3 regions of the Candidatus Brocadia sinica JPN1 genome follow, and region 3 is predicted to be linked to each of the others. Evidence: riboswitches for the same ligand, from Rfam matches in the RefSeq annotation. Region 3 holds a riboswitch; each other region holds the start of a gene.
The links. Region 3 has a riboswitch for cyclic di-GMP ahead of BROSI_RS09700 (metallophosphoesterase). Riboswitches for the same ligand answer to the same signal wherever they lie in the genome.
Positions count from the first base shown of each region.

Region 1: linked by a shared signal. The riboswitch ahead of BROSI_RS07885 (peptidoglycan recognition protein family protein) and the one ahead of BROSI_RS09700 (metallophosphoesterase) in region 3 are both predicted to bind cyclic di-GMP.
Region 2: linked by a shared signal. The riboswitch ahead of BROSI_RS15850 (hypothetical protein) and the one ahead of BROSI_RS09700 (metallophosphoesterase) in region 3 are both predicted to bind cyclic di-GMP.

Region 1 is NZ_BAFN01000001.1:1,774,319-1,778,901, forward strand. Features, by position in the region: gene BROSI_RS07880 (tetratricopeptide repeat protein) at 1-1,429, shown strand, start outside; cyclic di-GMP riboswitch class I at 1,559-1,701, shown strand; gene BROSI_RS07885 (peptidoglycan recognition protein family protein) at 1,775-2,500, shown strand; gene BROSI_RS07890 (hypothetical protein) at 2,607-2,954, opposite strand; gene BROSI_RS07895 (hypothetical protein) at 3,056-4,583, opposite strand, start outside.
Region 2 is NZ_BAFN01000001.1:3,465,994-3,470,576, reverse strand. Features, by position in the region: gene BROSI_RS15860 (MlaE family ABC transporter permease) at 1-479, opposite strand, end outside; gene BROSI_RS15855 (protein-disulfide reductase DsbD family protein) at 1,086-2,795, opposite strand; cyclic di-GMP riboswitch class I at 3,109-3,201, shown strand; gene BROSI_RS15850 (hypothetical protein) at 3,264-4,040, shown strand; gene BROSI_RS15845 (response regulator) at 4,097-4,468, opposite strand.
Region 3 is NZ_BAFN01000001.1:2,160,727-2,165,309, forward strand. Features, by position in the region: gene BROSI_RS09700 (metallophosphoesterase) at 1-1,735, opposite strand, end outside; cyclic di-GMP riboswitch class I at 1,800-1,911, opposite strand; gene sucD (succinate--CoA ligase subunit alpha) at 2,066-2,938, opposite strand; gene sucC (ADP-forming succinate--CoA ligase subunit beta) at 2,941-4,113, opposite strand; gene BROSI_RS09715 (2-isopropylmalate synthase) at 4,119-4,583, opposite strand, start outside.

The sequences.
Region 1 (4,583 bases), 390 kb from region 3:
TACGCTCTTACCGGTATTAAACATAATTCCCATAGGAAATATTATGGCGGAACGATATCTCTATATTCCCATTATGGGTTTCTCCGGGGTTATCGGAATGCTTGTTCAAAATTATACTCTGAAAAAAAACTTAGCAACAATGTGCCTGGGAACCGTTATTGTTGTCTTCGGTATTACCAGTGTCCACCGGAACGGAATATGGCGGGATGAACTCACCTTATGGTGTTCAACCGTTAATCGTGAGCCTAACAGTGCCCGTGCTCATCACAATCTCGGTGTTGTGCATAGTTTAAAAGGCTTCTATGACTATGCCGAATTTGAATATAAAAAGACGCTGGAAATTAAGCCCAGGGATGCAGAGTCACACTATAACATGGGAAATGCCTACGAGAGGAAAGGTATGTTCGATGCTGCTATCAAAGAATATCAGGAGGCATTGCGGTACAATCCGGTTTATGCCGATGCCTATAATAATCTTGGTGGTATATATAAAAACAAACGTCATATCGACAGGGCTATCGAACTCTATAAAAAAGCAACCCAATGTAACCCGTTCAATCCCTACTATTACAATAATCTTGGACTTGCATACCGTGAAAATAAACTCTACAAAGAGGCTATTGCTGACTTGAGAAAGGCATTACAAATAAACTCCGGGATCTCCACCACACATAACAACCTGGGAAATACTTACAGGGAAATGGGGAACTTCGGGGAGGCATTGACTGAGTTCAAAACAGCGCTGAAGCTGGACCCTGCGAACGCTGATCTCCACAACAATCTGGGGATTATTTTTACAGATATGGAGCAGTTTGAGAAGGCCATACATGAATTTGATACCGCAATTCGACTCAATCCAAAATTGGCCAATGTGCATAATAACCTTGGCATTGTCTATGCGAAGAAGGGTTATCCCGATAAGGCTGTTAATGAACTGAATGAGGCAGTTGCACGGGGATTTGACAATGCGGATGTGCATAATAATTTAGCGGGGATATATTTGACGAAGGGATCAACAGATAACGCGATTGCTGAACTTCAGTTGGCCTTAAAATGTAATCCTGTAGATAGCAATGCCCACTGTAACCTGGGAAATGCTTATATGTCAAAAAATCTTGTGGATGAAGCCATTTCTGAGTTTAAAGAGGCAGTAAAATACAATCCCGCCGATGGAGAGATATACTATTATCTTGGAAATGCCTTTTACCGGAAAGGACAATACAGTGAATCGGTAGATTCTCTTCACCAATCGGTTCACTATCAGCCGAATAACCCGTTAGCACATAAACTACTCGGCGTTATTTATGCAAATTACTTAAACAACCCTTCCAGCGCATTATTCCACCTGAACGAAACACTCAGATTAGACTCTCGGCAATCCATGGCAAAAGAAATAACGGAATTCATCAGCAAGCTAAAAAATAAGTAGCCAATGGTTATCTGTGTTCTTTCATAAGATTTTCATGAACAGGGTTTCTTCGGTAAGTGGGTTCCCAATTCGGCGCTTAGAAACCAGAAATTATTTATTGACAATGAAAAAATTACATTTATAATATAACAACGATAAAGGCAAACTCCGAGTGATCGGGGGACGCAAAGGAAAGGGTCTTTAATAGGTTCATGCGGGGTTCACCTGAGATAATAAAAGAGACGCGTACCATAGAGGAAGCTTTAACTTTTAAAGATAGCCTTACTGCCGAAGATGTTCGGGAATGAATATTTTCACAGCAAGGCTTTTTTTATTTCTAAAAACTTTAAGTTAAGGCGGCATTCTATGCATAGAAAAATAGTATCCTTATTGTCGCGAAACTCGAAGATCTATTTTAGGAATAGAATCATGCACCAGGGCGAGAGGATGGTTCAATGCCTTTCGCTCATTATGATACTGGTTGCATCGGGCTTGTGTGTTTCTACACCCTTTTTTACCAGTGTAAAGATTGAAAGAACGAAAAGACCGGAAGGCCTTGGAAGTTCCTCCTATGTGCAAGATCTCGAAAAACTCTGTCGCATCAATACAAATGGAAGACCATGGGAGTATATCGTTATACATCACAGCGCCACGGCAAAAGGTAATGCCGCCCGATTTGACCATTACCACCGGAAAAACAGAAAATGGCAGCATGGCCTCGCTTACCATTTTGTGATTGGGAACGGATCTGTTTCAGGAGATGGTGAAATTGAGGTTGGTGAGCGCTGGAAAAAACAAATTCATGGCGCCCATACAGCGAATATGGATTGTAATCGTGTAGCAATCGGGGTTTGTCTGGTTGGTGATTTTGAAAACGGGGGAGCCCCAACCGAAAACCAACTCGATTCGCTCGTCAGACTTATCCAATATCTTTCCAGAAAATACAATATTGCTTCATCTAATATATTACAGCATAAAGAGGTGCATCAGAAATGTACCGCCTGTCCAGGTAAAAATTTCCCATTTGCAGAGATTAAGACAAGATTGCTGCAAATCGCATCAAAAGGAAGCAAGCATATCCAGGAATTATAATGGTAGGCTTTTGTTGTGTTCGTGTAAAAAGTTATTTTTGAGGAAGTTTTTGTTCTGTAGTTATTAGTAAGTCTCGTGTAACTCTTTTTGTTACGGCTACGCTGGGTTACTTTGTTTGTGTTTTTAATAGTTCTGTCTTTACCTCTTCAATAGACATACCATAAGGCCTTCCATGCTCTTGTAATTTTTTGTCATATTTGTAATTTCGGGCAGCCACAAGTCCTAAACCTCCTCCCTGGAAATACTCATATATCATAATGGTCTGTTCTTCGGTATCTACAAGATAAAATGGCTGTCTGTTACCTTGCTTCTCTCCCACAACACCAAAAACATGCCGTGCGTTCCCATCACCTTGCGCAACGACATAATTTGTCGTGTTTTTCAATACCAGCACTATGAGTAGTAAGACAATAATAACGAGTAAAAGGGTGTTCGTATTATAGAGTTTGTGCATGGTTGCATCTCCAGGGCTGATTCCACATTTTTAGTGATCTGTTTGAAGAAAAATTGCTAATTCTTTTTATAATGTAAATCTGTTCCTTTGGGTTTTTTATTTTATTTGCTCAAAAATTTTGCCTCCTGCTCTTCCCTAATTAGAATCGTGGGCTTTAAAAGAATGACCAGATTTGATTTTTGGTTATTCTTCTGATCGTGAGAAAATAATCTTTTTAATATGGGTATCTTGGATAGTACTGGGATGCCAGTCGTAATGGTATCTTTAGTGACAGAACCTAATCCACCAATCATCAGTGTGCCCTTGTCAGGAACACAGACCGTTACCGATACCTGAGAAACATTAACCTTGGGTAATTGAACAGTTTGTTCTGGAGGAATATTTGTGGTCCCAACACCTCCACCTATATCGGCGTCCGTGGATAGTCCGCTAAAAGTAAAAGATGTGATTTCCTCGACGGTAAATACAGAAGGAGTCACTTCCAAATAGATGTATTTCCTGTCTGCGCTTACTATTGGTCTTACATCAAAGGTGGTTCCTTCCGGTATTGTGCCAATGACAGGAGTAACCACACCTTCGGAGACAGATGTGCTTTGAATATAATTAATAGTTTGGACAACGGCAATATTTCCACGCTGGGTGTTGGAAAGTGTTATTCTGGGGGAAGTGAGTATTTCAGAGTCTTTGCTCTCCTGGACAGCGCGTATGAAACCTTTCAACATAGAGTCGCTTAAAATGGAATAGCTGACCTGAAGCCCTTCACCGGCAACGAGGTCGCTAATATCTGAATCTGCCCCTGTATCAATGGATGCATCTTCACTAAAGAATTCACTGAAATTGCTTCCAATATCTTCAAAGAATGTATCCGAGACAGAAATGAAACGAGCTTCAATATTTACCTGGAGATTTTGTGCTGACCGTAAAGAAGCCAATAAATTTTCAATTTGCTTATGGACATATTTCGTATTGACTACCACGAGGTCCCCAGGCTGCCCCATCCTCGCAATAATGCTCCCTTCGCCCTGTCCTGGTATATTAATATGCCGTTGTCCCCCCGTGGCGGAGGCTCCGATTACGCTGGTACGGAATGACCATGATGAAGGTTCAATGGTGGTAACTATCAGTTCGATGAGATCGAATACCCGTGCTGAAGGGTCTTTTGTTTTGACGGTTTCCTTTTTCCGCATGCTTAACTGGGTGGAGGCAGCCGCTGTAATATCAAATTCGAGAGGTTCCTTATCATCGAGATTGATCAATATGTCCCTTATATCATAGACACGCAGTTCCATTTTTTGCTTATACACATGAATGATGTCCCCTTCAATCACATATTCATATCCTTTCGGCAGGATGTACTTCAATGCAGTCCTTAGTGGGACATCCTTCAGCTTCAATGAAATCGAGGCATTTCCTGCTTCCGGATCAATGATCATATTGACATTTGTCTTCTCTCTTATAAAGATGATAACGTCTCTTAATGGCGTATCTAAAAACTCAAATGAAATGATCGTATTCAGGGCATCTTCAATGACCTTTGGAGGAGACTCAAGAACGGGATCCGGGATGAGTCGTAGTTGTTCTGTTTTTTTCTTGTTTTCTTCTACAATTTTATCCATCTCCGGAAGTGTA
Region 2 (4,583 bases), 1.3 Mb from region 3:
AAGAGAGGGAGCGATATGATACCCCCTATTAAATTAGGAATAATCAAATACTTGTAGGGATTTAACGCCATGGCATCAAGGGCATCAATTTGCTCGGTTATTCTCATAATGCCAATCTCAGCCGTTAATGCAGAACCCGCGCATCCGGTAACCATTAAAGCGGAAATAACTGGACCAAGTTCCCGTATTAATGACAAAGCCACCACAGGACCCAGGCTGGATTGTGCGCCAAACTTGGCTAAAGCATAATAAGTCTGTAACGCCAATACCATCCCGGTAAAAGACCCTGTCAGGATTATGACAGGAGTAGTCTTTACACCGATGAAATTGATCTGCTTAATAATTCTTCGTATCAAATACGGCGGGAATACCATCCAGAATAAGGATTCAGCAAAAAAACATCCCATCCTTCCCAATTCCTTTATGAATCTCTGGGTAATACCCCCGAGGAATTTAAACGGAGCAAATATCCACATCATGAATGAATTTCTCGTCCTTCAAAAATCAGTGCAAATATCCGTAAATCAGCGGCCAAAAGCATTTTTTCGGATCTATCAGTCCATAACAACAATTGTACCAATAGACCCTGAATAATTTGAAAAATTCATTTATATACTTATTTCTTAATGGGTTATCGACAATTTATTTTTGAGAATTACGATCTGTTAAAAACACCAGCGTAGTTTTTGCGAAAAATTTGCATAAATGGGAGATGTTTACACAAAAGATTCGAAAAAATTTCGCCTCAACACCAGCCTTGTATTACATGTTCAATTTTGCGCTTTATATTGCCGGCATATTAGTATTTCATAAGAAAACGTCACAAGAAATTTCCTGCGTAAGATTCCAAAAAACAACATAATATAGCGATATTAATGAATAATCAAGACTTATTCGAACAAAAATGAAAAAAGGTTATTAAATCTTCTCCGAAAGTGGTACTTTCTCTTCATACAACACCCTACTATTTACGGAGGAAATTCAATAACCTTTAATAAAAAAATATGACTTTGTGTCTTAGTGGCGCAAAAAGTTGCCTAAGGCCGTTTAATTTCGCAGTTTGCCCCCCAATGTTTCATTTATCATTACTCCAAGCCTCTTAAAACCTGAATAAACTCTTTGGCATTAACAAAACCGGTAATAGTTTTATCCCTGAGCACAGTTCCGTCCTTGCTGATAAACACGATCGTGGGCAAGCCAACAACCCCATACTTATCCCAAAGCTGCTTAACCTTTGGGTCATCGCTTTTGGTGCTGTCGATCTTGATATTTACAAATCTTTGCGATTCACGGATAACCTCCGGGTCGGCGTACGTAAACTTATCAAATTCCTTACACGCTGCGCACCACTCTGCCCAAAAATCGATGATCGCTATCCTACCACTTTCCCTGGCCTGTCTCAGTCCCTCCTCCTCGCTCATTACCCAATCGATCTTTTCTACCGCTGATACTGACTGACCGGGAACTGTGGTCGAAAGCGGTGGCAAGATAAACCCCTTGATCATGAGATGCCCCACAAGAAAGTAAGCCCCGAAGATAAAGGCTACGATACCAAAAGCCCTTTTCGCACGTTGAAAGGTTGTGCTCTCATGAGTCAGCCGGTCAAACCCGCCTGAAAATACGGCTGTAACAATCAAAAACAGGCCCAGAATAATAACAAAGGCACTCTCTGAGATAATGAACCTTAAATAATACAGCGCAGCCCCGATTAAAAGGAGCCCAAATATCCTTTCCACAGTCTCCATCCACATCCCGGATTTGGGAAGGGCCTTTATTGCTCCTGAAAAGGTGCCTAATATAATCAGTAGCACTCCCAATCCCCAGGCAAAGACAAAGAGCAACCAGAACCCCAGGAATTTGTTTCCCGTGCTGGCGATATAGACCAGCAAACTAGCCAGGGCAGGACCAATACAGGGAGAGGCCACGATCCCCGATACCAACCCCATGACAAAAACCCCCATTAACCCCTTTCCAGTCTTTGTTCCCAGTCGATCAGAGATAAATGATGGAACCCGCAGGTAATACACCCCAAACATACTCAGGGCAAGGCCAATAAAAACGGTCACCACAAAACCTATAACCCATGGGCTTTGCAAGGCCGTGCCAAACAATGCACCAGTTGAAGCTGCTGCAACTCCCATGGCTGAGTACACAATAGATATACCCAGGACATAAATCAGCGAAAGGAAAAAGGCCGTCAGCGGTTTTCTTGTTGTAGCCTGATCCCCTATTGCCTGTCCCCCGATTACCGCCACAGTAATAGGTATCATGGGATACACGCACGGGGTAAAACTCAAACCTACTCCTGCCAGGAAGACGAGGATCAGGGATACAAAAATACCACGGCTTTCAATAGTTTTTTGGAAACCGGTGGCTTCAGTTTTTTCCCCGGGTTTTGCTACTGATTCAACTTTTGAAACAGGCTGAGACTGTTTTTCTTCTGCTCGTGATGCAGGTACTTTCCAATCGACAGCCTCCACCTGGACGGATAATACAAACTCCTCAATTTTGGGGATAAAGCAGATTTTCTCTGAACACCCTTGATAGTGTACCTTGAGCTTTATGTTATGAGGGCCAGCGGGAACGTCCTTTGATACCTGAACGAACGACTTTACTTCCACCTGCCCTTCGTAATTTTCTACCTCTTTCTCCAGGAATGAGTCGTACTTAACCTTTCCAGCAGGAAGCTCTGTAAAAGTCACCGCGAATCGTGAAGGATCTGCGCTTTCTACCTTGACCTGATCCTTATAAACTCGGTGGTTAGGGGCAATGGTGATAGTTACTGTGACAGGGATAAGGTCGCCAGCAGGGATGTGTTCCTTTAATGGAGTTACCTTTAACGTAAATGGAGAAGTGTCCCCAAACGTAAGTAAGGGGAATAAGAGTAATATGCATGTAAAAAAAAAATCTTTTCATAAGGCAACCTCTTTTCATAGTACACCCTCCTTGTTCATGAATGACCTTATAAGCAAATTGTTAAATTTATTGTACCTATTTTTTGATAATAATCTATCACATTGTTTTTATTAGTAACATAAGATTGAGAATTTACAATAGTTAATAAATTTTTATTTGACATGAGAAAGAATCATTATGATAATTTACACAGAGCGATAAAGGTAAACCCTGAGTGATCGGGAGACGCAAAGTAATAGGGTCTTTAACTACAAAGGCGTAGTGTAAGATAGCCTTACTGCCGAAGATTTTAGAAACATATCTTTGCAGTAAGGCTTTTTTATTTTACGGTTAAAATTTCACAAAAAATGAAAAGTTTTATAGCAAGTATCATATCAATTGTAATCTTTGTTTTAAGTGGAAACGCTTTTTCAGAAGAAAACAAACTATCTGAGATTCAAGAACCATCCAAAGTTGCTAAGGACAACAGTCTGAAAAAACAAGACAATGAAGAGGTTCAGAAGGTAAAACATGTAATCGATTTTTCAGATTATACAGGAGGTTCTATCCGTAAGTGGTTGGAATCGAAGGGGCTTTATTATATGGGCGCAGCTAAGTATCCTACGGAAATTGAATTCTTCATTAAGGATAGTATGTTGTTTACTAAAACCAAGCAACCCGTCAGAGGTTTTCTTGTTTGTAAGGATATCACTCTTCCGGAAGTTTCTAAAGCGCGCATTGAATGGGGAATTGTGAAATACCCAAAGGATGCTTCCTTTGAGAACGGAAACAGGAATCAAGCTTTGGCTTTATATATATTTTTTGGTTCAGAAAAATTACCCAGTGGGCATTTTCTGATACCGGATTTACCCCATTTCATAAGCCTGTTTCTCAGCGAAGCTGACGAAATTAACATGCCTTACAAAGGGAGGTTTTATCAAACGGGTGGGCGTTTTGTTTGTGTAGGAAACCCGGAACTTGAAGAAACGGTAATTTCAGAGTTTGATTTGGCTGGTGCGTTTCAAACATATTACGATAAAGAGGTTCCCTCAATATCTGGTTTATGTCTTGAGGTTGACACTACCACAACTGGTGGCGGCGGAAAGGCTGAGGCTTATATTAAGCGCATCGAATTCCTCAAATAGAACCTCCTTACTCATCAAATGTAACCAAAACTTTTTAACAAATTTTGTCTTGACTTTCAGGGTGTTCTGCATTCGGTTTTCCCTAGTAATTCCTTTACCATGTTTTTCAATTCACTCAGATCAGAAGATTTAATAATATATGTATCAGCCGACCATGTCATAAAATTATCCTTATAACCTCCATAAGCGGTGTTAATAATAATCGGGATATTTTTACGTTCGCTCAAGATTCTACCCATCAGTTCAACACCGTCCATCCCGGGTAAAATAATATCCATTACAATCAGGTCTGAAAAGTGCTCCTTTACCTTCTTCAAAGCCTCATAACCATCCTTTGCCGTGATAATATTGTACCCTTCCAGTGACAGTTCATACTCGTAAAGCAAAAGTTGATTTTTATCATTTTCCACTATAAGAATGGTTTTCATCGTTCGAATCCTTTATCAAGATAAAAAAGGAGGTGGTGTCTCACCATAAAGATGAGACACCGTGCTTCGAGAGAAAGGAGAAAAACATCCCCGGACACATAATGCTGTACTTGTG
Region 3 (4,583 bases):
CAGGAACCCACGCTGGTCCTTCCTTTCTTACAATTTCCCGCATGGTATCCATATCAACATCATCGGATGAGTTGATTGGAGGGGCATGCAAAAAGATGAAATTTTTGCCATGAGCATCCGGCTTCCTGCTCACAGCTTTCATAACTTTTTCTAACCAGACTATTTGGCTCCAATTGTAATAAACCTGTTCTGGGTCAAATGCCTTTGAATCGGGAGCTCCTCCCAGGATATTATCCTTTACACTTATTTTCTTGACATATTTAATCTCTTTCTTATCCAAAAGTTGCCCGATGAAAACGTCGGATCCTGTATCCATAACTATAAAGCAATGTTTTCCATAGTGAAAGGCATAGTCAAGGTATGGGTTTATATATCTGAAATAATAGTGAAGGGCGCTAGCTTCGGCATGGAGGGGATTATCTATAATGAAGTCAGCTATTTTACGTGTCTGATATTTTATAAATTTATGAATTCCCCATGTTGCTATTCCTGCAATTCCGGCAATTGCAAAATGAGAGACGTAATTTGCTATTGGATTTATCTTTTCTCCTATGCCTATCAATCCTAAAAGCGGCAAAATACGTACGAGCCAGGTTCCTACAGCAGTGGCAAGAAACTTTTCTAACTGTATTTTCCATTTATCGGTTTTTTTCAGGACATCAAGGTTCAGTTTATTAAAGGTATCGCTTGTTATCTCTTCTGCCAATTTTACCCTCTTATCCTCTGGATATTCAGAGGAATCAAAGGATTTGTATTTATACTGTTTGAGCTCTTCTTCCGTTAAGCCAAAACTGTCTCTATTGTACTTTGAAAGGTTTGGATCGTAAGGGTGGAGACGCCAATCGTGATTCCCGGTTGATGTAAAAACCGCTATTTTTATACCGGGATTGTTCCGCTCCTTTTCCTTTCCTGCGCCGGTAATTATATTAATAAAAGTTTTCCAATTGTTTTCATCTAAATTTATTTCATCCCCCCAGCCATGAAAGGCAAAATCTACCAAATCTCCTGTAATTACAACAAAATCGAGATTACCCTCCTCAGCCATACTGTTTGCTCTCTGAATAAACTTTCTCAGGTTACGGTTAAAGTTAATGTATCTTTTTGCGATGTCGTCTCCACATTTCTTCTCATGCTTTACTTTCAGAACTTCATCGAGTATCTCGTCATTTCGTGTGGCAACATGAAGATCGGTAACCTGAATGAATTTGCAGCCTTCACCAAAGCTTTTAACAAATTGCACAGAATGGTAGTTAACCCTCTCCCACTTTTCTGATCGGTCTCTGTATACCAGATCGTAAAGACATGGGGGGCATTTTCCTCCTTTTTGAGGTAAAAGAAGAGTTTCATAATCTTCTGTGCTTTTACAATCGATACTGACCATGATTTTCCAATACCGGGTATTCTCCCCCATTACATTGTAATGGAACTCACTAGGAATAATCTCTCTCGTATCGTCTACTGTATTGAAATCCGATAGTTGATACCAATGAATAATCTCCTCAGGTTCATCGTTCATAGACAGTGGAATATCTTTTTTATCTCCATCCCCTTTATGAGAGCGTCGTAAATACAAAGTTCCCATAAAGTCATCCTTCAAGGGCATCTTGTTTTCCCCGTATTGTCCGGCAATTATTAACGGAAACATCTTCTTTTGCCCAAACTCCTCAACTGAAGCAATCTGTGGGCAACCGAGATTTGGGCTTATTATCAATGGAAAATCATCTCTTCTTGTCAATTGAACCTCTTTTCCTTATCCTGAAAATAAAAAAGCCTTACTGCAAAGATATATTTACAACATCTTCGGCAGTAAGGCTGTCTTTTTTAGTAAGGTATTTTATGCTACTTCCCTGTATGCTTAAAAGACCCTTTACTTTGCGTCCTCTGATTGCTCAGAGTTTGCCTTTATCGTATGTTTTTGGTTTATTCCTTCGTGCTGTCAAAAGCTATTGTTTGTTGACAATCTTTCGCATTAAAATATCAAAGTATCGTTGGATGTCAAGGAAAAAACTAACAGAGAATTCTAACATTTCCATAGAACAGGCAAAAATAGGAGGGATTATATCATTCACAGAAAAATTATCTCTGCTACGGTTTTCCCGATATCGGCAGGGCTGTTTACTACAATAACGCCTGCATTTTTAAGCGCTGCAATCTTTGAAATTGCTGTACCTTTGCCGCCTGAAATAATCGCCCCGGCATGACCCATGCGTTTGCCTGGCGGCGCCGTTCTTCCTGCAATAAAACCAACGACCGGTTTTGCAATCTCTCGTTTTATTACCTCTGCGGCTTCTTCCTCTGCGCTTCCGCCAATCTCTCCTATCAATACAATGGCGTGTGTTTCTTCGTCATTTTGAAACAATCTCAATATGTCCACAAAATCAGTTCCCAAAATGGGGTCACCTCCAATGCCAAGGCACGTGGATTGTCCTAAACCGCTCTGGGTCAATTGCCAGACGGCTTCGTAGGTGAGAGTTCCACTGCGTGAAACAACCCCCACCTTGCCTGATTTATGGATATATCCGGGCATAATGCCGATCTTGCATACACCAGGCGTAATAATACCAGGGCAGTTGGGTCCGATAAGACGCGCCTTCCTGTGAGAAAGATATTTTTTTACCCTGATCATGTCCAGCGCAGGTACGCCCTCGGTAATGCAGACCACCAATTCAATGCCTGCCTCAGCTGCCTCCATGATGGCATCCGCTGCGAACGGCGCAGGTACATAAATGACAGAAGCATTTGCCCCCGTATTTTTTACCGCATCGACTACACTGTCAAAGACAGGAACGCCTTGTTGTTTTGTGCCACCCTTGCCGGGAGTGACGCCTGCGACGAGTTTAGTGCCATATTCCAGCATTCGTCCGGCATGAAAACTGCCCGCATGCCCGGTTATTCCCTGGCATATTACCTTTGTATCTTTATTTATTAATATACCCATTTTTATTTTGTATTCTCTTTTGATGCCTTCACTACCATACTTGCGGCTTCTTTCATATCCTTTGCAGAAAGGATACTTAAACCGGAATTGTCGAGTATTTTTCTCGCCATTTCAACGTTAGTCCCTTCCAGCCGGACGACCAAAGGGATACGAATGCCTACTTCTTTGATAGCTTGAATGATACCGGACGCGATAATATCACACTTCATGATTCCCCCAAAGATATTAATCAAAACAGCCTTCACTTTGGGGTCGGACAAAATAATCTTGAACGCCTGTGTGACCTGTTCCAAAGACGCATCACCACCGACATCTAAAAAGTTGGCAGGTTCTCCGCCATGGAGTTTGACAATATCCATCGTGGCCATGGCGAGACCTGCACCGTTCACAAGGCATCCAATATTTCCATCAAGGCTTATATAACTCAGCCTGTATTTCCTGGCTAAAGCCTCAGCAGGAGAGACATCTTGATATGATATGAATTGGTCGAATTCCGGGTGGCGATAAAGGGCATTGTCGTCGATGTCCATCTTTGCATCGAGTGCATATACCTCACCATCAGTCGTCACAGCGAATGGATTTATTTCCAGTAATGAACAATCATTTTCTGTAAAGGCGCGAAACAGATTCATGATAAGGTTATTCAGCTTTGTTGAAAGCGCCCCTGATATGTTTAATTGAGAAGCGATGCGACGCGCCTGGAATGGAGGTATACCAAAGAATATGTCAATTGGTTCTTTGATGATTTTGGCAGGTGTTCGTTTGGCAACCTCTTCGATTTCTACACCTCCTTCAGCGCTGGCAATCAGCATTGGCTTACAAAGGGAACGGTCAATCGTTATAGCGAGGTACAATTCCTTTTTAATCGAAACGGCTTCTTCAACGAGAACATATTTAATTTCTGCGCCGCTTTGGTCAGTTTGCCGTGTTACAAGGTGGGTACCGAGCATGCCTGTTACGCATGCCTGGGCTTCTTCGGGCGTATTAACAAATTGGATACCTCCGCTTTTTCCTCTGCCGCCGGCAAGGACCTGTGCCTTTACGACACAACGGTTGCAACCAATTTCCCGGAATATTGTTGATGCATCATTACCTTTTGATATGGCTTTACCGCGAGGAACACAAACACCATATGTTTTGAGGATATTCTTTGCCTGAAACTCATATAACTTCAAAGATATTATTTTGTTTTAGCAGTTCCGGATTGTTGTAATTTATCTGATTTAATAAAATCCCGGAGGTGGATACGCACCTGCTCTACCATTTCGTCATCAGAAATAGAGGTAATGCGTCCCTCGATGTATTGCTTATCCACCCATTCCTTTATCTTTAAGATACCCTCGTGGCTTTTAGGAATTTGCTCGTTTCCTTTCAGTTCAAAAAAGATATTAATCCACTGTGCAATTCCAGCCACACCAGATTTGTCAGTTACGGAAACACCAATGGGTCTGTTTAAGAGTTTCTTGGTATCAAAAATATTGTATATTTCTTCATTTTTCAGTAGCCCATCCGAATGGATACCTGCACGGGTGACATTGAATTCTGAGCCTACAAGGGGTTGAGTCGGAGAGATTGGATGCCCTATTTCATTTCTGTAATAATCTGCAATTTCCGTAATCACTGTGGTATCGATTAGTTCGTCGTC